3 regions of the Candidatus Nitrospira salsa genome follow, and region 2 is predicted to be linked to each of the others. Evidence: riboswitches for the same ligand, from Rfam matches in the RefSeq annotation. Region 2 holds a riboswitch; each other region holds the start of a gene.

Region 1 (6,758 bases), 430 kb from region 2:
CGCGAGAGGATAAATCTTTGCCAAGTTCTTCAAGATATTGTGGGATTAGTTTGCCTTTAGGGTCGTTCGTGAAAAACTCGCCAAGTTGATCATGATGGGTTTGCAGCATGGTGGCGACAAGGCTGATTTCCTGGACATGTGACTGCCGTAGAGATTGGCAGATTAATCCGGCCGACACATTGATACTTGTCAGGACGTTTCCCACATTATGGAGAATATTGATGGCAATATCAGCCATGCCTAACTGGCGAGAGGTTTCCAATAGTTTTGCATGGAGTGCTTCCCGTTCGACCTGAGCCTTTTTCCGCTCTCTGGCATGACGGATCACTCGTTCGAGTAGGGGGGCGTCAATTTGCCCTTTTATGAGATAGTCTGCGGCTCCCAGTTGTATGGCTTGGAAGTCAATGTGTCGATCAGTGGTTCCGGTCATCATGATAATAGGTGTTTTACAGCCATACTGAAGTGCGTTATGTAACAACTCAAGTCCGGTACGAGCGCCAAGACAGTAGTCGAGTAGACAGACATGATGATGGCTTTGCACAATTGAAGCGTGCGCCTCTTCATAGGAAGAAACCCAATCAATCTTAAAGTCGACACCTCGGATATTCGAGAGGAGCGAATGCGCGATGATGGCATCATCTTCTTCGTCTTCGATGAGTAGGAGGTGAATGGTCTCAGTTGCAAATTTTTGATCAATGGTTGTGGTCATGTTGCGATCGTCTTTTTCGAAAATATCACGTGCGTCGTTGTTCACCCGGTGACGGACAAATTTACGTTCGGGTGTTCCAAGGCGGCTCGGACTGTGGCGAGGAGTTCTTCGAAATCGAATGGTTTTTCGAAAAATGCTACGGCACCGAGGTCGAGTGCTTGTTTATGTAAATGTGGCTCTTTGCTGGCAGTCAGAAAAATAATGGGAATGTGAGCGGTCTTTGTTGAGGATTTGATGCGCTCAGCGATAGTCAATCCATTCCCTCCGGGCATGGTAATATCAAGAAGCATGAGGTCTGGAGGTTGTTCCATGGCTTTTTGAATGGCCATGATCGCATCATAGGCGGCAAGGACATGATAGCCTTTGGCATTCAATCGAACGCTCAAGGCTTTCACGATACGTTCATCGTCTTCGACAACCAAAATATTTTTTTGCATAATGGTCTCTCTTTCTCGCTTCTTCTACGATTCGGGTTGAGGGGATTTACGAAGAGTAAAGAAAAATGTACTTCCCGTATCAGGGGAACTTTGCACTGACAGCGTTCCGCCATGAAGCTTCACCAATTCTTGAGAAATATAGAGCCCAAGTCCCAAGCCGGCGACGGATGGTGAGTCATCATTTCGAATTTGATAAAGACGATCAAAAATATGCTCAAGCTGGTCGTTGGCAATACCAGACCCTGTATCAGAAACGGCAATTCTCACCCGTTCCTCATCCACGACATCATGGGTGACCTCAACTTTTACCTTTCCGCCTTTGGGCGTGTATTTCAAGGCATTCCCTAGAAGATTATTCAAGATTTGACGAATGCGGTGTTGATCCATGGCGACCGTCGGTAGATCAGGCGCAAGCGAGTATTCAAGGTGAATCTCTTTATGCTGTGCCATGGGAACGAGAGACGTCGCAACCTGATGAATCAAATTGTCCAGTAAGTCTGGTTGAGGATTGACACTGAGTTTCCCGGTTTCTAGTCGCGTAATGTCAAACAGATCATTAATATTTTGTCGTAACGAATCACAACAGCCGTCAACAATTTCTAAATATTCTTGTTGGGTTGGAGTCAGCGGTCCCGCGAGGCCTTCGAGCATGATTTCAACAAATTCACTGGCCGCGGTGAGGGGCGTTTTGAGCTCATGAGCGAGCACATGATAAAACCGTTGAATTTCTTCGTTTTTTCTTAATAAGTTGGCATTGGCCTGTTGAAGTTGGTGATGATGATCGTCAAGATTTTTTTGAAGCTTGCTCTTTTCGACGGCATGGCGAATAGCTCGTTCGATATTCTCGGAGGACATAGACCCTTTAGGAATATAGTCTGATGCTCCTGACCGCATAGCTTCCAATACAATCGATTCACTTCCCTGTCCCGTGAGTAAAATGACGGGTGCCTGAAGTCCTCGACCATGAATTTCATGTAAGATTTCAATGCCTGTGTGGGGGCCGAGCTGATAGTCGACAAGATTAATATCATGGGTATCTTCTTTGATCATCGCCAATCCACGTTCATAGGATTGCTCCCAGTCCATCTCGAAGGGTGAACCAGGAACATCGGCAAGTAATGTTTGCGTGATGAGGGCATCATCTTCATCATCGTCAATAAGTAATACTTTCAATACGTCTGTTCCAGGATTTTGGGACGACCTCATCGATTTATCCTCATCCATCTGCTCATCTGTTGGTTCACGTTTGCATTACATTCATGCCTGTTCATGGCTATTGACACTATGAGCCGACAACAAAAGAAAGGGGTATACAGGATACGTTTATTCCGATGGAGGAGACGCAAGCGTGGAGGGGAGGTTGTGGTAAGCGGCAACCGGGCGTACCTCTGAGTGAACGATGTTTCACTGGGTCCCTTGGCTTTGCGTCCCATCCTCACGGATGGTTTGCTTTTTTCACTATATCTTCTGTTATCGGTTTGCCTGAGCGAAGCTTTAGGCGAAGAATGTCAGAGGCAAGAATGGCGAGAGACGTCATGGAGTTTTGGAACAATAAGTGTGTCAGTGCTCATGTCGAGGTGTTGAGTCAGTTCATTAAAGACAGGTCGGGCTCAAATGTGTCTCATCACTATATGGGGCACATTCTTAAGCCGAGGTAACGATAGGCCGAACAATATAATATGAGGGACTACACGTGATCCCAGCTCAATTGCCTTCAAATGAAAATCAGCGTCTGGCTGCGCTTGCTCGATATCAGGTTCTTGATACGATGCCAGAACCATCGTTCGATGACTTGACGAAGCTCGCTGCGTATATTTGTCAGACACCTATCGCCCTGATCAGTCTGATTGATGAACACCGCCAATGGTTTAAATCGAAAGTAGGCATAACAGCAATTGAGACCCCTCGAGACATGGCCTTTTGTGCTCATGCCATTCTTGAAGCAGGAGTGTTTGAAGTATCTGATGCGTTAACCGATGTGCGCTTTATGGACAATCCTCTTGTCACCGAGGATCCAAACGTACGGTTTTATGCGGGCTCGCCTTTACAGACTCTCGATGGGATGCCGATCGGTACGCTCTGTGTGATTGACCAAGTCCCTCGCTCATTGTCACAGGAACAACGAGTGGCCTTGTCTGCCGTCTCGAGGCAAGTCATGACTCAACTCGAATTACGAATGCGCCTTGAACAGGAACACCAGTATAAAGACTATTTTGAATACCTTTTGGAAATTGCCTCGAACGGGATGGTCGTGATTGACCCGGATGGGACGATCGTTCAGGCGAACACGCACATCTTCCAGCAATTTGGTTATAGACGTGAAGAACTGCTTGGTCAAACGATTGAAGTCCTTATTCCCGAGCGCTTTCGTCACCACCATCCTCACTATCGAATGGCGTATTTCGACTCACCTTCTATGCGTACTATGGGGAGCGGCCGTGACCTCTATGGCCTTCGAAAAGATGGCTCAGAGTTTCCTCTCGACATTGGATTGGCCCCTCTCGTGACGTCCAAGGGTTCTCGTGTGTTGGCTTCCGTCATCGATACGACTGTACAAAAACAGACCATGGAAGCCTTATTACAAAGTGAGTCCCTCAACGCACTCATCTTACAGTCCGCGGGAGACGGCATTTTCGGGCTTGACACTCATGGGAATACGACTTTTGTGAATCCGGCTGGAGCGGCTATGTTGGGATACACGTCAGAGGAATTACTTGGAGTCCCCATGCATGTCACGATGCACCATACCAAGCCGGATGGATCTCCGTATCCTCGTGAATCATGTCCGATGTATGCGGCGTTCAAGGATGGGATTGTTCATCAGGTGGATGACGAGGTTCTCTGGCGCAAGGATGGAAGCAGTTTTCCCGTCGAATACACCAGTACTCCGATTCGTGACCAAATGGGTACGTTGCAAGGTGCCGTTGTCACATTTAAAGACATTACCGATCGGCAACAGGCGGAATTCACCTTGCGTGAGCGAAACAAAATGGTGGCGCTGGATGCGGAGGTCGGACGTGTGATCCAGCAGAGTCACGATATTGAGGGAATGCTCCAGGGGTGCGCTGAAGCCTTGGTACAGAACCTTGATGCGGCCTTAGCCCGTATCTGGATTCTCAATACTTCCGAGCAAATACTGGAACTACGGGCGAGTGCAGGGCTCTACACACACCAAGACGGAGCTCATGGGCGAATTCCTGTCGGTCAATTTAAAATCGGGAAAATCGCCTCTGAGAAGCGGCCCCATCTGACAAACGACGTGATCGGAGATCCGCGAGTACCAGATCAAGAGTGGGTGAAGCAGGAAAGCCTGGTGGCGTTCGCTGGATATCCATTGATGAGCGGTCAGAATGTCCTGGGTGTCATGGGGATGTTTTCCCGGCGTCCATTAACGGAGTATGCCTTACGCAGTCTCCAGACTGTGTCAGATCGCATAACCACCGCCATTGAACGTCATGCGGCGGAACAAGCACACCTCAAACTTTCCGAATTGAATAAACAGATCTTGAATTCTTCTGGCGAAGGTATCTGGGGATTAGATCTTAACGGAAAGACGACCTTCGTCAATCCTGCCGCAGCACAGACGTTAGGGTATGAACCGGCTGAGCTCTTGGGGACGATGATGCACATGAAGGTTCACCACACCAAACCTGATGGATCTTGCTATCCAGGTGAAGACTGTCCGATGTACAAAGCGTATTTATTAGGAGCCACCCAAACTGTCGAGGATGAAGTCTTGTGGCGCAAAGACGGGACAAGTTTTCCTGTCGAATATACCAGTACCCCAATTCGTGATGATCGCGGACAGCTCATTGGTGCCGTGGTGACCTTTCGAGACATCACTGAGCGAAAACGCCATCAAGAACAACTTAATCGTGTGATTGAAGCTGTGCCCAGCGGGTTGCTGATAGTCAATGAAAACGGCGCCATCGTCATGGCGAATCAGACATTGGAAGAACAGTTTGGGTATGAGCGAGGCGAGCTGCTTGGCCAGACCGTTGAATGTTTAGTGCCGGAACGGTTTCGTGAACAGTATCCAGATTATCGAGCCAGAGTTTTTGCTCAACCTGAGGCACGAACGTTTGGTGAGGAAAGTCATCTTTATGCGCGGCGGAAAGACGGATTGGAATTTCTTGTGGAAATCGGCTTGTGTCCGGTTCCGTCTGAATCAGAAATTTTGATGCTGGCGTCGGTTAAAGATGTGACGGCGCGCAAAAAACAGGAAACTACCTTGTGTCAATACATGGATGACTTATATCGCTCGAATCAGGAATTGGATGACTTTGCTTATATTACCTCCCATGATCTGAAGGAGCCCTTACGAGGAATCTATAATTATTCAACGATTCTCCTTGAGGATTATGGACATCAATTGAATGCAGAGGGGCAGTCGCGCTGTGAGACGCTTCTTCGCTTGTCGAAACGGATGGAGGATCTGATCAATTCACTTCTCTATTACTCTCGAGTGGGACGTACTGAACTTGCGGTGACGTCGACCGATGTTCAGAAGATTCTGGATGAGATCCTGGATTCCCTGGATATCCGGTTACAGGAATGTGGCGTGGCTGTCCGCATTCCGAGGTCTTTGCCCATTGTATACTGTGATCATGTCAGAATTGGGGAAATCTTCCGCAATCTAATTACCAATGCGATGAAATATAACGATAAGCATGAGAAATGGATTGAGATCGGCTACTTCTCCACTACGGATGGAGCCCCAGACGTTGCGTTTTCTGACAAGAAGAGTCAGACGGAATCATTTTTCGAGACGCCAAAGACGAGGAGCGAGATCGATTCCGAGCGTGATGCGTCTCTGGTCTTTTATGTTCGCGATAATGGGATTGGAATCAAAGAGAAACACCTCTCGAGCATCTTTCGTATTTTCAAACGCCTCCATGGACGTGAGAAGTTTGGCGGTGGGACGGGGGCCGGGCTGACGATCACGAAGAAACTGATTGAACGCCATGGTGGACAAGTCTGGGTCGACTCGACATATGGGGTTGGAAGCACGTTTTTCTTTACCTTACAAAGGAGTGTGCCTGATGGGATGGACGCCACAACAACCCATTCTCTTAGTTGAAGATAGTCCTGAGGATTATGAAATGACGGTGCGGTCTTTGCGCGCGGCTGGAGTGGCCAATCCCGTGGTCCAATGTACGGATGGGGATGAGGCGTTGGACTATCTTCAGACGAAAAAAATGAATGCGAAGGATTCAGGCACTCAAGTCCCTGGAATAATTTTTCTTGACCTGAATTTACCAGGAACCGATGGACGTGAAGTGTTGACGGAAATCAAACGGGACGAGTATTTAAAAGTTATTCCCGTCATTATCCTGACGACGTCCACAGATGATCGGGATATTCGTGCCTGTTATGCATTAGGTGCAAATAGTTATATCCAAAAACCGTTAGACTTTAAAGGATTTATCAAAGCAATGACTCGATTAAAAGACTATTGGTTTGAAGTCGTGGTGATGCCGAATATGGAAGGACCAACATGAAGACATCAGAAATCTGTGTATTGATCATTGACGATTCGTCGGAAGACCGAGAAGTCCTTCGTCGTCATTTGAGTAAGAGTCCTCAACGGAATATCCGGATCATCGAATCTG
Region 2 (6,758 bases):
GACTCGCCTGATGATGAGGTCGGTCTCGCCATCACTCAAAAGGTCCTGCTCCTCAAGTTGAGGAATCAGTGAACTGTTGGAAGGTAACGCAAACGCGGCTTCAATGGTCGCTTGCTCCGCTCCGGACCGAATATGTTCAGCAGAGGCACGACCGCCAGCAATGAGCTCCAGAGCATCAACAAGGAGCGATTTGCCTGCGCCTGTTTCTCCGGTGAAGACGATGAACCCTTCCGGAAATTCAAGCTGCAATTGATCGATAAGCGCAAAGTTGGAAATGCGGAGCTCAGTGAGCATAGAACCCCGTCATCGACGCAACGGGCTTATGCCGTTGCGGATGACTGTGCCAGGAGGGAATCAATCACTTGTTTAAATTGCTGTTTAGAGCGAGCACCAACGATTTTCTCGACTGGCTCGCCACCTTTAAAGAACAAAATTGTCGGGATACTCATAATTTGGAATTTTCCCGCAACTTCAGGAACTTCATCCGTGTTTAGCTTCATGACTTTCAGTTTGCCCTGATATTCTTGGGCTAATTCTTCGACGACAGGGGCAACCATTTGACAAGGGCCACACCACACTGCCCAAAAATCTACCATCACAATATCTGAGGATGTCGCAACTTCAGTTTCCCAATTTTCTGCCGTAGCTTGTGCAACCAATGTGGACACGCGCGCCCCCTTTGCTATACATGAGTGAAAACCAAATTCAGCAAGTCTTCATCCTAAACTGAGATTCCGGATACTGTCAACATTCTTACGCGTATCTCGTTGCTCGCAGTTCGTATCTCGTCGTTCGTATTTCGTATCGTGCCGTCGCTTCACGCTTGCGCGCCGGGCCTACTTCGCCGAAGTGGCTACGAAGGCTGAAAGCGCTACAGCGCGCAGGCACGAACGACGCTTCACGATTTCACCAATCCCATTTTTCCGGCACTCCGGACCACCAATCACCCGGATGGGCTTCTCGCCAAGCATTCTGTTGAATCCACATCTTTTCGGTATGTTTCGAATCCAGTCGATTGGCCATCGCCGAAGTGATATCAAATTGTTGACGAAGACCTTCGTGAATCATTTCTCGAGCCATGCGTGGCATGACGTTTGGTGGGTCAATGATGTCAATAAGTTTTCGTGAGGTCAGATTTAATGCCACCTGTCCCACCTTGACCCAGTCATCGCGTTTTTGTAGATCTGCGAGATACCCCTCGATCGCCTCATAAACATAGGCAAGATACACATAGCCCTCAACGGAAGGAACCTCATCCAAATACTTCTGACAAGCTTCAACCGCACGTCGATAATCTCCTGCCGCCACATACAGTTTAGCCCGATGAAGATGTGAGGCCGATAAAGCATCCTGAATTCGTTGTGTGGCAAACACGCTTTGAGGTGCAAGAAATCCGGCCATCAATACCCCGATGACTAATCCAACAACAATCAAAGATTGAATCCGTTGACCATTCATTGCAATACCTCCCTCAATATGTCCGCTCGTGCTTAGCAGGAGAGACGCCTTCTCACAGTTTCACGTCGATATCGTAAATTCCCTCATCATTCTGCCTGAAGGCGACGGTTATTATTATGTACTTTAAAACTTAACAGAGAGTCGTCGATATTCTTGTCATGCCAAATAGTCACTGATTTTGTTGTCTATTTCGGCGAAAACCTTTTTTAACCATCTAGAATGAATCTTTTAAATGTCAACTTCCTTAACAGAATACACCTCAATTTCATTGACTTTTTGAAATAGTTCTATACACTATTGCTCCAGTTTTCTCTCAATACTCCTACAATATACGCTATTCACGAACAAATATGAACGACAGCCATAGCTCAACTCCCAGGGCATGACCCTTGCCATATAGAACTGCGACAGGCAGGCACCCATTGAAATGCAATGAACCTGAGATTCCCCAACCCTTTAGTCATGGTGAATACGAGATGCCGAACGCAATAAAACATTTATGTCGATTCATTCTGAGTTTGGGGATTGTGATCATCCTGGTCGTGCTCCTTCCTACGGGAACAAACAACTCTGCGGCATTTTCTCCGTTCATACTTGTGCAAAAAAAACCTGACCTACAATCAGTTGTTGCTCAATCTCTCCTTGAAACCACCGCACCGCTCACTGACGACCGACTTGCAGCCCTCACGATCTACCTTGAAGCGCGTGGAGAGAGTTTTGCTGGAAAATTAGCGGTTGCTGCCGTCATTCGAAATCGAATGCATGCCAAATACCAGAGCGACGGAACTGTGAAAGGCACCGTCCTGAAACGTTTACAGTTTCAACCCTGGAATCACGCAACACCAGAGGATGTTCGGCATAGAATTAGTGAATCACGAATGCAGGATAGTTTGCTAGCTTGGCGGATGGTACAGGATGGAAGAAAAATCGTACAAGGCGCACTCTTATTTTATAACCCTCGATTAGTTGAGACTCCCAGATGGGCCACGGTCAGTCATAAAGTTGCCTCGATTGGTGGGCATGAGTTCTTTGTTCCCCCTGGCCGGCTCCAGGTCTGATTCAGCTTTTGGCTTCGTCTAGTTTACATGACTGAGCCAATCGTTTTTTTCTGGAATGTCTTTTTTTTGACTGAAATTTCTGCAATTTCCCATTTGAAGCGTCTTCAAAATCTTTGAGCCCGACTCGTAACTTCCGCAGGGCCTCGGTATGCACCCGACACACACCCGACTCAGTTAACCCTAAGCGAGCCCCAATTTCCTTCATCGTTAACCCGTGAAAATAATAGTGCTGCAACACATCTTGCTGCCGAGTCGATAATTTCGCCAGAGCCACATCAAGCGCTTGATTAGACTCTGACGATAAGCACACAGCATATGGATCCAATTGTTCTTCATCGGGCAACACGTCTTTGAGTGTAAAGGTTTCTTCTTGAGACCCCATCGGCACATCAAGACTGAGCAATCGTGTTTCTCGAAGAGACGTGGCATCTAACTCTTCCTGCGTGACCCCCAAAAGTGCCGCAATCTCATCTCTGGTGGGATATCGTCCTTCTTTTTGCACAAACTCTGTACTGACCTGGCGAATTTGATCATTTCGTGCACGAACAGAACGCGGAATCCAGTCCATTGCCCGTATTTCATCAAGCATCATCCCGCGAATGCGATATTCTGCAAACGTCCAAAATTTCGTTTCCCGTTCAGGATCAAAGCGAGTTATAGCTCCCAATAACCCAATCACCCCAGCACTCGTGAGATCTTCAATATCGAGAGATGCCGGATTTCGTGAGGCTAAATTCCCGGCAATTCGACGAATCATTGGGAAAAACTCTTTTAAGATCTCCGCAGGATCTTGATGAGAAAGAGGAGAACCTGATTTCTCAGACGCATGAACAGGCACGTCCATGCGAGCCGCTGGCTCTCCAACATCAACATGATGAGACTGCTTGGCCATCCAATTCTCCTGAGTCAGCACACCCCCCGCGGTGTTTAAACAATCTTGTTCATGGCAAAAAAAAGCGTCCATCCTTCCGGATGAACGCTCATGCCATAGTCGCCTGAAATTTTCGTTCGGCAACCAGACGAACCTACAATCAATCAGAATCAGTGCAGGTCTCTCGGCTTTGCGTCCTACCCTTACGGATAGTTTGCCTTTATCACCACATTTCGTTAGATCATCTCATAGCACTACGTGCACTCCCCCCACGGCAATTCATATACACAGTTCCTCTATCATCTCTCTATTTCGGGACAATTCAGAAAAGAGTTAAGGCCTCCTGGAAGGCAACAACATTGAAGAACACGAGACGTTCCCCTCTAAGAATTCAGAACATGAAACATTCAACAGGAACGAATAGACAGGAAATTCTTGAAAAGAAAGAAAAAGAGGGAAAATCGGTTAACAAAATGAGAAGGCGTTTGAAGACTGATAGGGAAGAGCACCTCTCACACGACTACCCATCAGGTGGCACAAAGGAAAGAAAAGGAGGGTCGTCACCTGGTTCTTAAGAACAGATTCAACCCAATCACTAAAAACATCAGACAAGCAAACGACCCTGCAGCAATGGGCACAAGGGCTCCATTTTTTCCGAGTACCATACCAAAGGAATGCGTCACCCAAAAGAGGAATCCAATTCCCAAGGCTTGTCCGATGCCCTTTGCGACGGCATGATCACGAACTCCTGTTTTCAACAAACTGATGGCTAGCCCCAAAATCGTCATGACCAACGTCATGGCTGAAAACGCCACTCGCCCCCAATAGTCTGTGGCAAAACGACTACTACTGTGACCATCTCGTTTCAATCGCTGGACATACGCTCCTAGCTGTTTGAGTGTCATATTTTTCGAATCCAGCGCCAGCCATGTCCGGAAGTCTTCAGGAGTAAGAGGAAGCCCCAGTGCTAATTGCGCATAACGGTCAGCGGTCACTTCGCCTCCCGCTTGCACGACACGGCGTGTGGCGTCACGCAACTCCCATCCTTTGTTTGCATATCGTGCCTCTGGAGATTCGATAATTTCATGCAGTTGAAACTGTTCATCCACTCGATACAAGCTAATCGTGCTGAGACGCTGTCCCTCATCCTTCACCTCACCAATCTTGAGCAGTCCATCTTGTCCTAATCGCAACCACACACGATCCGGAGACACCGACAGTGCCGCAGGCTTCTTCTCAATGAGCACCGTCCTGACATAATCCGCTTGAATATTCGCGAGTGGCACAAACACCGCAGTAAAGCTAAATAAAATGGCGCTCACAATAATTCCAACGGCGAAGAACGGTGAGGCAACTTGATAAAAACTCATACCGCAGCTCCGCATCGCTGTAATTTCGGCACTTTTATTGAGGAAGCCAAGCGTTAATAATGTTCCCATGAGCGCAGCAAGTGGGGTAATTTGAAAACAAATATCTGGGATTCGGTAGAAAAAATACAGCAGCATGGAGGACAGATCCGCATCATATTTGAGAAATTTTCGAAGTTTTTCGAAAAAGTCAACCACAAGGTAGACCGTCAATAACGCACTCACGCACATAAGAAACACTTTGGTGTATTGGCGAAACATGTACCAAAACAAAACACCCATACGACTAATTCCTACTGGCTCTCACATAGAGAAACCCGGTTAAACCTAAGATCATCACGTTGGGAAACCACGCGCCGATAAACGGATGAACGACGTAGGTTGTGACAAGAAATTCTCCCATGATATTGAGCAAGTAAAATCCCACGATGATTCCAATGCCGATGGCGAATCCTCCGCTCTTCCCTGATCGTTTGGAAATGATTCCAATCGGAAAGCCCAGCAGGCCGAGTAACAAAGCCGAGACCGGGAAACCCAAATCCTTGTAATGCTCCATTAACCGACGGAGTTGTCCTGAGTCTTGCCAGTTTGAGGTATCCAAATCTTGAATAATCTCTTGATAACTTTTTCGTTGCGTCGTCCCCATCCCTTCTGGCGGCGGAACGTCCATCCAAAAGTCATAGGTTTCAAAACCCACCTCGTGATAATACCGCAGATCAGGAGGCACCTGATGAATGGCGCCATCCAACAACCGTAATCCCAACTGCTTTCGTCCTCCATCATGTAAAACCCGAAATGATTTCGCCACAATAATTAATGGCTTGACCGGATCACGTTGGTCTGAAATAAACACCCCTCGAACACGCTGCGCGTGTTTCGGGTCCGGAACGTAAATCGTCAGATTTGGGATCGGCTCATTAAACACCCCGGAATCAAGCGCCAGGCTAAGTTGATCCTCAATTACGCTCATCGCCAAGCCTTTTAATGACACATTGGACCAGGGCTGTCCCCACTGAGATAAGAACAATGTGGTAAAGAAGACAAAAATCGAAAACATCAAGACTGGAACGCTCAGTCGCCAGAGGCTCATCCCGACGGCACGCATAGCGATCAACTCATTATCGAAGGACAACCGGCTGAAGGTTGATATCGATGCAATTAAACAGGCAATGGGTAAGGTCAGTACTAAGAAGGACGGCATCAGGTAGGCAATAATTTTTAGCAGTGACCAAACACCCACGCCTTTGGACACAAGGAGATCAATTAATCGCAGCATCTCCTTGGCAAAGATAATGAAACAGAGCGCTGTCAGAGTAGAAAGAAACGGGGAAAACAGCTCACGAATGATATAGCGGTCCAGGAGTGTAAACAAAGAAACCTTGTGGGAAGAAAGAATTGCGTGTTTGGGGTCTTATCCGTTTACTTGCATAACCACGACCTTCATATCACGGACGGCATTCGAAAAGAGTACGGCAGTAAAAATACGATTGACCTATTCGAAACAAACTATCTTCCTCCGGCACTGTTGGCTTTCGAAATCCGCGCTATTCTGGACTTCATAATCAGTACCAAAAACAGTGGAAGGCAAGTCACATGGGCTCATGACGGAAACAATCATAGAGCATCTGGACCATACCAGCAATGAAACATCCTATCCACACGCCTCTCGTAACACCACTATCAACATGTGCCATTTCTATACGTTCTTGCCGGAACCTGCGACACCTATCCATCGAGGATGACATGCAAAACGGGCACACGATAGAATTCCACAGATTCACCTAAAGCATGGCCCTTGCTTCAACTTTAGCCAGGCTCTGAGTGGATGATGCCAGCTCAAAGTTAACCAGTTTTTCAACTAGTTCCCCTATTGATAACCGATTCGGTTATTGACACCGAACGTATTCTATGCTAAATCCTGCTGTCTTTTTTTTTGGATTTGTATCGTGACAAGTCACTTTATGTTTAATGCCGTAGAAAGAACAAACCCTTTCTGCGGTTTTT
Region 3 (6,758 bases), on a different contig from region 2:
ATCAGTAATCCAATGTCATGCGAAAATCCAGCGATACAAGACTGCATGATCACCTGTGAATCCACACACTCCTCTTTGGCCAGAGTTCCGGCCAAACAACCCGTGCGTAGACTATGCCGCCATAATCGCTCGACATTCAGAAACTCATTTCGTTCATTCTCTAATAGAGCAAACGCCCGAGCCACAGCCAGCAGTTGCTTCATCGTCTCGGCTCCCAACCACACAATTCCTTGATCAATCGTCTTTGGCTGATAATCAAATACCAACCATGTGGCCTTGAGCAGTTGAATCAACTTGCCCTTTATGTCGCGTTCTGATCCTCGACGAAGACCCTTCTCGCGGCATAACCCAGGCATGCCCAACGCGACCTCTTCGTGTCGAAGACATGTCTTGAGATTCAACAATGTGGCATCGCGAACATGACCTTGCTGTCCGCCCACTGACAATTTCTCCTGATTCAAACATTCCCACACAAATGTCGAACCAAGCAGATCAAAACTTTTTGTATTTGGCGTCCAGGGTATCTCCTGCGGGAGAACCCGTAGAGATGCATGAGAATACGTCTCTGACAGGGACGTATGATTCGTACATAATATGCGACGTGATCTTTTCATTACATAGGCCAGATCAACTGCAAGTAAGCTCATTGACTCAATTTTTGAGTAATCATGGGCAAGGCCTCGACACTCTTAGGTGGCGTACCATCTTGGCCAAGCAGTAAAATACCTTGACGTGTATCTGTCTCACCGTGAATGGGGCTCAGAGTCATATTTAAAAAATGTTCAGTACATGAGTGGTCAAGATACCGTAGCTCGAATATCTGAATGGGCTGTTGTTGATCACGACAATCTTGTACGGCCATCATCAGAGTATCCGAATCCCACTGAATGCCCATTGATTGAATCGAATGTCCTAAGATCGTTGAAGAGGAAATTCCAAATGTCTGTTCTGCCACGGCGTTCCACCGAATGACACAATTGTGTTTGTCTAGACCGATCAAGACTGAAGAAATCGCTGCGATGAGGTTTTCAGTTTCAGCAAGCACTTTTCGGAGCGCATTCTCAGTCTGACCTATGGACACCAGTTGCTGTTTGGCTCGATAAGCAAGATTCCATTTTGAGGTCAGTGAATCCGCGAGTTGCCGGACTTCGACCATGTCAAAAGGCTTACGTAAGATCAGCAATTTCTCACTATGCCCTAACCGTTGCATGACCTGATCCCATTGATGGTCTGAATAAGCCGTGCAAATCACCATTTGTAAGTCCGGATCCGCTTTCCATAAATATTCAATTGTCTCAATGCCATCCCATCCTGGCGGCATTCGCATATCAACAAAGACCATCGCAAATGGACGCTTATCCCGAATCGCCTTTTGGACAAGTGCAAATCCGACTTGACCTTGGTCCGCACAATCCACTTCATATCTCCCTGAGGTCTGGGCATCCTGGACGTCGCCAAAGAGTATTATCTCGGCATCGGTCAAATCATCGTTTCGGGATCCACTCCCGAGAATCTTCCTGAAGTCCTCATGAATTGCTTGATTTTCATCAATAATCAGAATTCGCCTGTTCACGTCAGACTCATGTTCTGTCATAGAAGCAATCTTTCTTCGCCTTTGGGATCGTTATCGGGAGGTATCTAAAGAATTTGGAAAGATACGTCAGTCCCGTATCCTTTTTTCTCGGTTAGATACCACGCACTCTTAAATGCAGAATCGCCTTAGGACCGAGTTGCCTGCGGCCTCAGAACGCTCACCATGGACATCATTAATGCAACAATGAAAAAAGCCGAAAACGAATGGAGTATAGGTATGAGGGTGTGACGATTGATCGAAGTACCAATACGCACTACGTGGCCTTTGATCGCAATGATAAGATCGGAGCCTTTTCGATCCAGCCGAGCTAGCCGATCCCGGAGCCCAGCACCGGATAGCTTGTCAGACCTACGGTCTTGGAACTCATAATCTGGAATATGCGTCAAACACGGAAAAACGTCGCCTAAGAATCTGCCAGACAATTAGTGTGAACACAAGAGATAGGACCCGGATCATTTCTCTTATGAACAGGGGAAAACTATCGTCATAGGTCAGGCGGTATCGCAACCGGCAAGGTTAAGATAAATGTTGCCCCGTATCCTTCTCCATCACTCTTCACATGAAGCGAACCACCCATATTCTTGGCCAAGAGAGCTCCACTGTGCAGTCCGAACCCATGTCCATCTTTCTTGGTAGTAAAACCTTGAGAAAAAATATGTGTGAGCTGGTCAGAATGAATGCCGACACCCGTATCGGTCACTTCGAGCTGGACCATATTTCGTTTATTCGTCGCAGGCCCAATTCGAACCGTGAGTATTTTTGAATCAACCGTCTCCATCGCTTGCGTGCTATTACGAATTAAGTTGACCAAGATTTGCAAGGTTTGATGCTTATCAACAATCACTTCTGGGGTATCGACGAATTCTCGAACAATTTTCCCTTCCAGTTTCTCTAGCAGCACCTTATTGATTGTCATGGCTTGCTCCATGAGATCAACCAACACGACGGGCTCATGCAGCCCACCCGCTTTGACCATTCCTTGCTGCATCGCCACACATTGCTTGGCATGTTCTGAGCTTTCGATTAATGACTCTAACTCTTTAAGTGTCACTCGCTGCTCATCAAGCAGGTGGTCAGCTAGCTGCGCGAGATACCCAGGGATCTGTCGGCCTTTCTCATCCCGAGACAAATAGACATTGAGGTCATCCATGTGAGCGTTGAGCATTTGGGAGATTTTTCGGACATCACCCACGAGCGACTGCCGCAACGTCGTCCCCATAATCCCAACAGAGACATTGATACTGTTCAGCACATTCCCCACATTATGAAGCACGCTAGTTGCCACATCAGCCATACCAAGACGACGAGATGTTTCAACAAGTTGATCCTGAAACTGACGCCGCTCGGCTTCGAGGCGCTTGCGCTCGGTTATATCTTGCGCAACACACACTAATCCCTGGATGACCCCGCTTTCATCTTTCATCAGTGAGCCGGAAAGTGCCATGGGAATAACTTGGCCATTTTTGGCATGGTACGTGGTTTCAACGTTACTTACCACGCCCTGAAAATACAGCCTTTCCATAATGGAGCCTTGAGTCAACTCTTCACCAAAAATCTTACTCGGACATTCCCGAAGTAATTCGTCTTCTGCGTACCCTAATAACGTCAACAACGAACGATTCACCGCCTCAATAGTCATATCAGCATTGATAACCAGTAACGTATCAGCCATCGATCCGATGATATTTTCCATATGCGTTTTGGCAGCAGACAACTCATCTTTTGCCCTCGCCAGCTCAAAATTCGTTCCGTCCAAATCTTGGGCTGTTCGAAAATTATGCGCCTCAACACTCCCACGAGGCTCCATATCTTGACTCAATTGTGCATGGGTTCCTTGTAGCTGTAAGTGTTGCGCAACAGCCACAGTTGAGACACCTCCCACCTGATACCTGATACGTTGAGAAAGAGACCATTTGTGTATCATGACAGTAAAAATTTGTTGGACGTCGATCGCGTGAAATGGCTTTCGTAGAATCAAGAGTTGCTCTCGATGCGTACTACCCTCGAGCCCTAAAACACATTGACTGTTCACATTGGCCTTGCAAAGAACGCAATGGAGAAAGCGATCAACACGCCAATATTCTTCGATGGTTTTTTCCCCTGACCATCCCGTCCCCACATTTTCATCGAAAAACACCAGAGCATAGGGATATTTAGCTTCTAAGGCTTGTCGAATGAATGCTAAACCGGCCTCACCCGTTTTCACATATTCAACGTCGAACGATGGACGAGATGTAGACGTTCCTACCAATAGTTCGTCAAAAATTTGTCGAAAATCCGCATGAATTTTCAGCTGGTCATGAACAACCAATATTCGGCATTTCGTATCTTGTAGAACATCCACGACCAGGCACCCTTCTCTGATTCAACATCTTCGACGTTAGCTGACGTTTCTTCTGTACTTAATTCAGATGGAGAGGCTTGACTCGCTGTAGACTATGCATCGCCTGTAAGCTTGCTCGATATTTGGTTATACCTTTCATAAACTCTAAATACCCGTCTAAACTATTGGGCTTGGTGATAAACGAATGGGCGCCCAAGTTATAGGCACTATCGATATGCTTGGCGACACGTGAGGTTGTCAAAACCAAAACGGGAATATCCTGCAACTCTTGATCAGATTTAATCTCGACTAAGGCCGAACATCCATCTTTTTTGGGCATATTCAAATCCAAAATAATCAGACCAGGGCGAGGTGATTTCACGGGATCACCATACACCCCGCGACGAGTCAGATAATTCATTAACTCTTCACCATCATGCACAAACCGCAAATCTTGTCCGAGTCGACACTCATCCCAAGCCGCCTGCGCGACCAAACAGTCATCAGTACTATCATCCGCCATTAACACAATGAAGGGAACGGCTTGCATACAGGTACTCATCATCACGCCCTCCTTTTATCTAAAGAAAACTCATCGTCTGGGAAATCGTGCGCTTCTCGCCCACAGTATTTCTGGTGCTAGGCATCTCCAATCACGAGGATCTATCTAGTTAAATTATTGAGTTTTTTATCATGCAGCATCTCAACGCAGAAATGTCATAATTAACAGACGGTTCGGGCATGGAAAGATCATCAATCAGGAAGTAATTGGATTTGCCTATGGTTTGCGCGACCCATTTTGGCAAGTCATGCGACATCTACTCAAAAACAAGACCGCGTGTGCGAAGATCAAAAGCAGGATGGTAGGGTCCCTCTACGCTGAGCAAGGATAGGAAACTGGAGGGAGAAGCGTGCTCCATAAACACAAACGCCCATCGACAAGATGGGCGCAAACAGACCATGACGCTTCATTGACCAGTGTGGCGGCCAGGCGAACCCCGGAAGAACCATCCTCCCAATTCAGGTCCCTTAGCTTTGCGTCCTACCTTCTCAGGTAGTTTGCCCTTTGCACCCTGTTGTCTCTTTTATCGGTGTCCAACAGGATTACTTGAGAAATGATTTTATTAGTAATTTTAATCAGTTACAGTCTGGCCTTGATACTGAAACGGTACTCGTATTCACTCGGCACTCACAGGACGATTTAAAGCTGTGGAACTGACTCCAGCTTCTGACCCACACGCGGTTTCGGTAGAATTTCCCATTGGAAGCGTGAGAAGAAAAGTCGACCCCTCTCCAAGCTGACTCTGCACGGTAATGGTACCGCCACAGCGATCAACAATTTTCTTACAGACGGCTAGGCCAATCCCCGTTCCTTCGAATTCATCTCGACCATGTAGACGTTTGAACATCCCAAAAATACGATCCGTATATTGGCTATCCATACCAATCCCTTCATCTTCGATTTGAAGTTGGCACAACATACGTGCCCGCAGTCCATCTTGTTGACGACGCTCTTTCATCATGCGAGCAGACACGCGAACGACAGGTGCTTCATGTGGCTTGTGAAATTTCAATGCGTTCCCGATTAAATTTTGCAATAACTGACGCATTTGAGTCTTGTCGGATTCAATCACCGGAAGGTCCTCCACTTCGACCTTCGCATGTGTTTCTTCAATACGCACGGCAAAATCATGAAGAATGTCCTCAACGACTTCGCCAAGCGCCACTGACTCAACACTTCGATCATGGTGTTCCAATCGAGAATAGACCAGCAAGTCTTGAATGAGCCGTTGCATTCGACCAGAAGCCTTGAGAATTCGCCCCAAGAACTCGAGGCCAGATCCGTTTAACGCACCTCCACATTTCACTCGCAATAAATCGCTAAAAACTTGGATAGTATGAAGAGGTTCTTGAAGGTCATGGGCGGCCACAGAGGCAAACTGGTCAAGCTCATGATTGGATCGTACCAATTCTTCAGCTTTATTCCGAAGTGCGAGCTCCGCTCGTTCGCGTTCATGCACCTCGATTAGCGCATGATCTCGAGCTTCACTCAGGTCTTTATTCCGTTGTTCCAAGTCTCGAATGGACTGCGCGAGTTGCGTTTCGATCGACTGTCGGCGAAGTACATCATGTTCTAATTGAGCATTGACCGCACGGAGTTCAGACATTCGCTGATCCACGAGATGCTCTAACTCGCCTAGACGGAGCCTGGCATATCCCGCCCAATACCATTTGTAGGTGAGCGAATTCGCTAATTGTCGAACTTCAATGGGATCGAACGGTTTTCGGAGAATAAGGAGTTGATCGCGATGTCCTAAGCGAGGAATCACCTCGTCCCATGGATGATCTGAGAAGGCGGTACAAATCACCGCCTGAATGGCTGGATCTATTTCCCAAATTCGCTCAATGGTTTCGACCCCATCCCATCCTGAAGGCATTCGCATGTCCACAAAGACCACAGCATAAGGATTTTCTTGCTCCACGGCCATCTTGACCAGATCAAAACCCGAAGAGCCCCGGTCAGCACTGTCAACAACAAATGTCTCTTGATAGGGTGACCTCACACTCTCCTCAAATAATGTGTCTCGTGCAGCATAAATGGGGAACTCTGAAGTCGAAGAGCCTAATACTTTTCGGTAGTCGTCAATAATGGCAGGATTATCATCAATCACCAGGATGCGTCGATTGAGGACAGGCGCTTCAGACATACGACATCGCCTCCGTTGTGTATGGGTAACCTAGGGACACTCTCGACCCAATGAGTTCACGATGGCTAAATGTTGTTGACCCAGTGCATCGCCTGCCACCTTCTGGAAATCCCAGACAAAAAAACCAGCCCCT

What was found. A riboswitch is a leader RNA that binds a small molecule or an ion and turns the genes downstream of it on or off. The one in region 2 is predicted to bind cyclic di-GMP.
Region 1: another riboswitch for cyclic di-GMP. It lies ahead of ACWQXP_RS08160 (ATP-binding protein); the one in region 2 lies ahead of ACWQXP_RS06170 (sigma-70 family RNA polymerase sigma factor).
Region 3: another riboswitch for cyclic di-GMP. It lies ahead of ACWQXP_RS18270 (response regulator); the one in region 2 lies ahead of ACWQXP_RS06170 (sigma-70 family RNA polymerase sigma factor).

What each region holds. Positions count from the first base shown of each region.
Region 1 is NZ_CBCUCO010000002.1:1,377,034-1,383,791, reverse strand. Features, by position in the region: gene ACWQXP_RS08170 (ATP-binding protein) at 1-709, opposite strand, end outside; gene ACWQXP_RS08165 (response regulator transcription factor) at 751-1,146, opposite strand; gene ACWQXP_RS08160 (ATP-binding protein) at 1,171-2,352, opposite strand; cyclic di-GMP riboswitch class I at 2,515-2,607, opposite strand; gene ACWQXP_RS08155 (PAS domain S-box protein) at 2,840-6,226, shown strand; gene ACWQXP_RS08150 (response regulator) at 6,189-6,647, shown strand; gene ACWQXP_RS08145 (ATP-binding protein) at 6,644-6,758, shown strand, end outside.
Region 2 is NZ_CBCUCO010000002.1:943,885-950,642, forward strand. Features, by position in the region: gene recN (DNA repair protein RecN) at 1-294, opposite strand, end outside; gene trxA (thioredoxin) at 321-668, opposite strand; gene ACWQXP_RS06160 (hypothetical protein) at 907-1,458, opposite strand; gene ACWQXP_RS06165 (cell wall hydrolase) at 1,935-2,516, shown strand; gene ACWQXP_RS06170 (sigma-70 family RNA polymerase sigma factor) at 2,518-3,408, opposite strand; cyclic di-GMP riboswitch class I at 3,524-3,616, opposite strand; gene lptG (LPS export ABC transporter permease LptG) at 3,948-5,036, opposite strand; gene lptF (LPS export ABC transporter permease LptF) at 5,041-6,126, opposite strand.
Region 3 is NZ_CBCUCO010000004.1:924,339-931,096, reverse strand. Features, by position in the region: gene ACWQXP_RS18285 (HDOD domain-containing protein) at 1-440, opposite strand, end outside; gene ACWQXP_RS18280 (response regulator) at 644-1,573, opposite strand; gene ACWQXP_RS18275 (ATP-binding protein) at 2,079-3,938, opposite strand; gene ACWQXP_RS18270 (response regulator) at 3,997-4,482, opposite strand; cyclic di-GMP riboswitch class I at 4,897-4,991, opposite strand; gene ACWQXP_RS18265 (ATP-binding protein) at 5,096-6,625, opposite strand.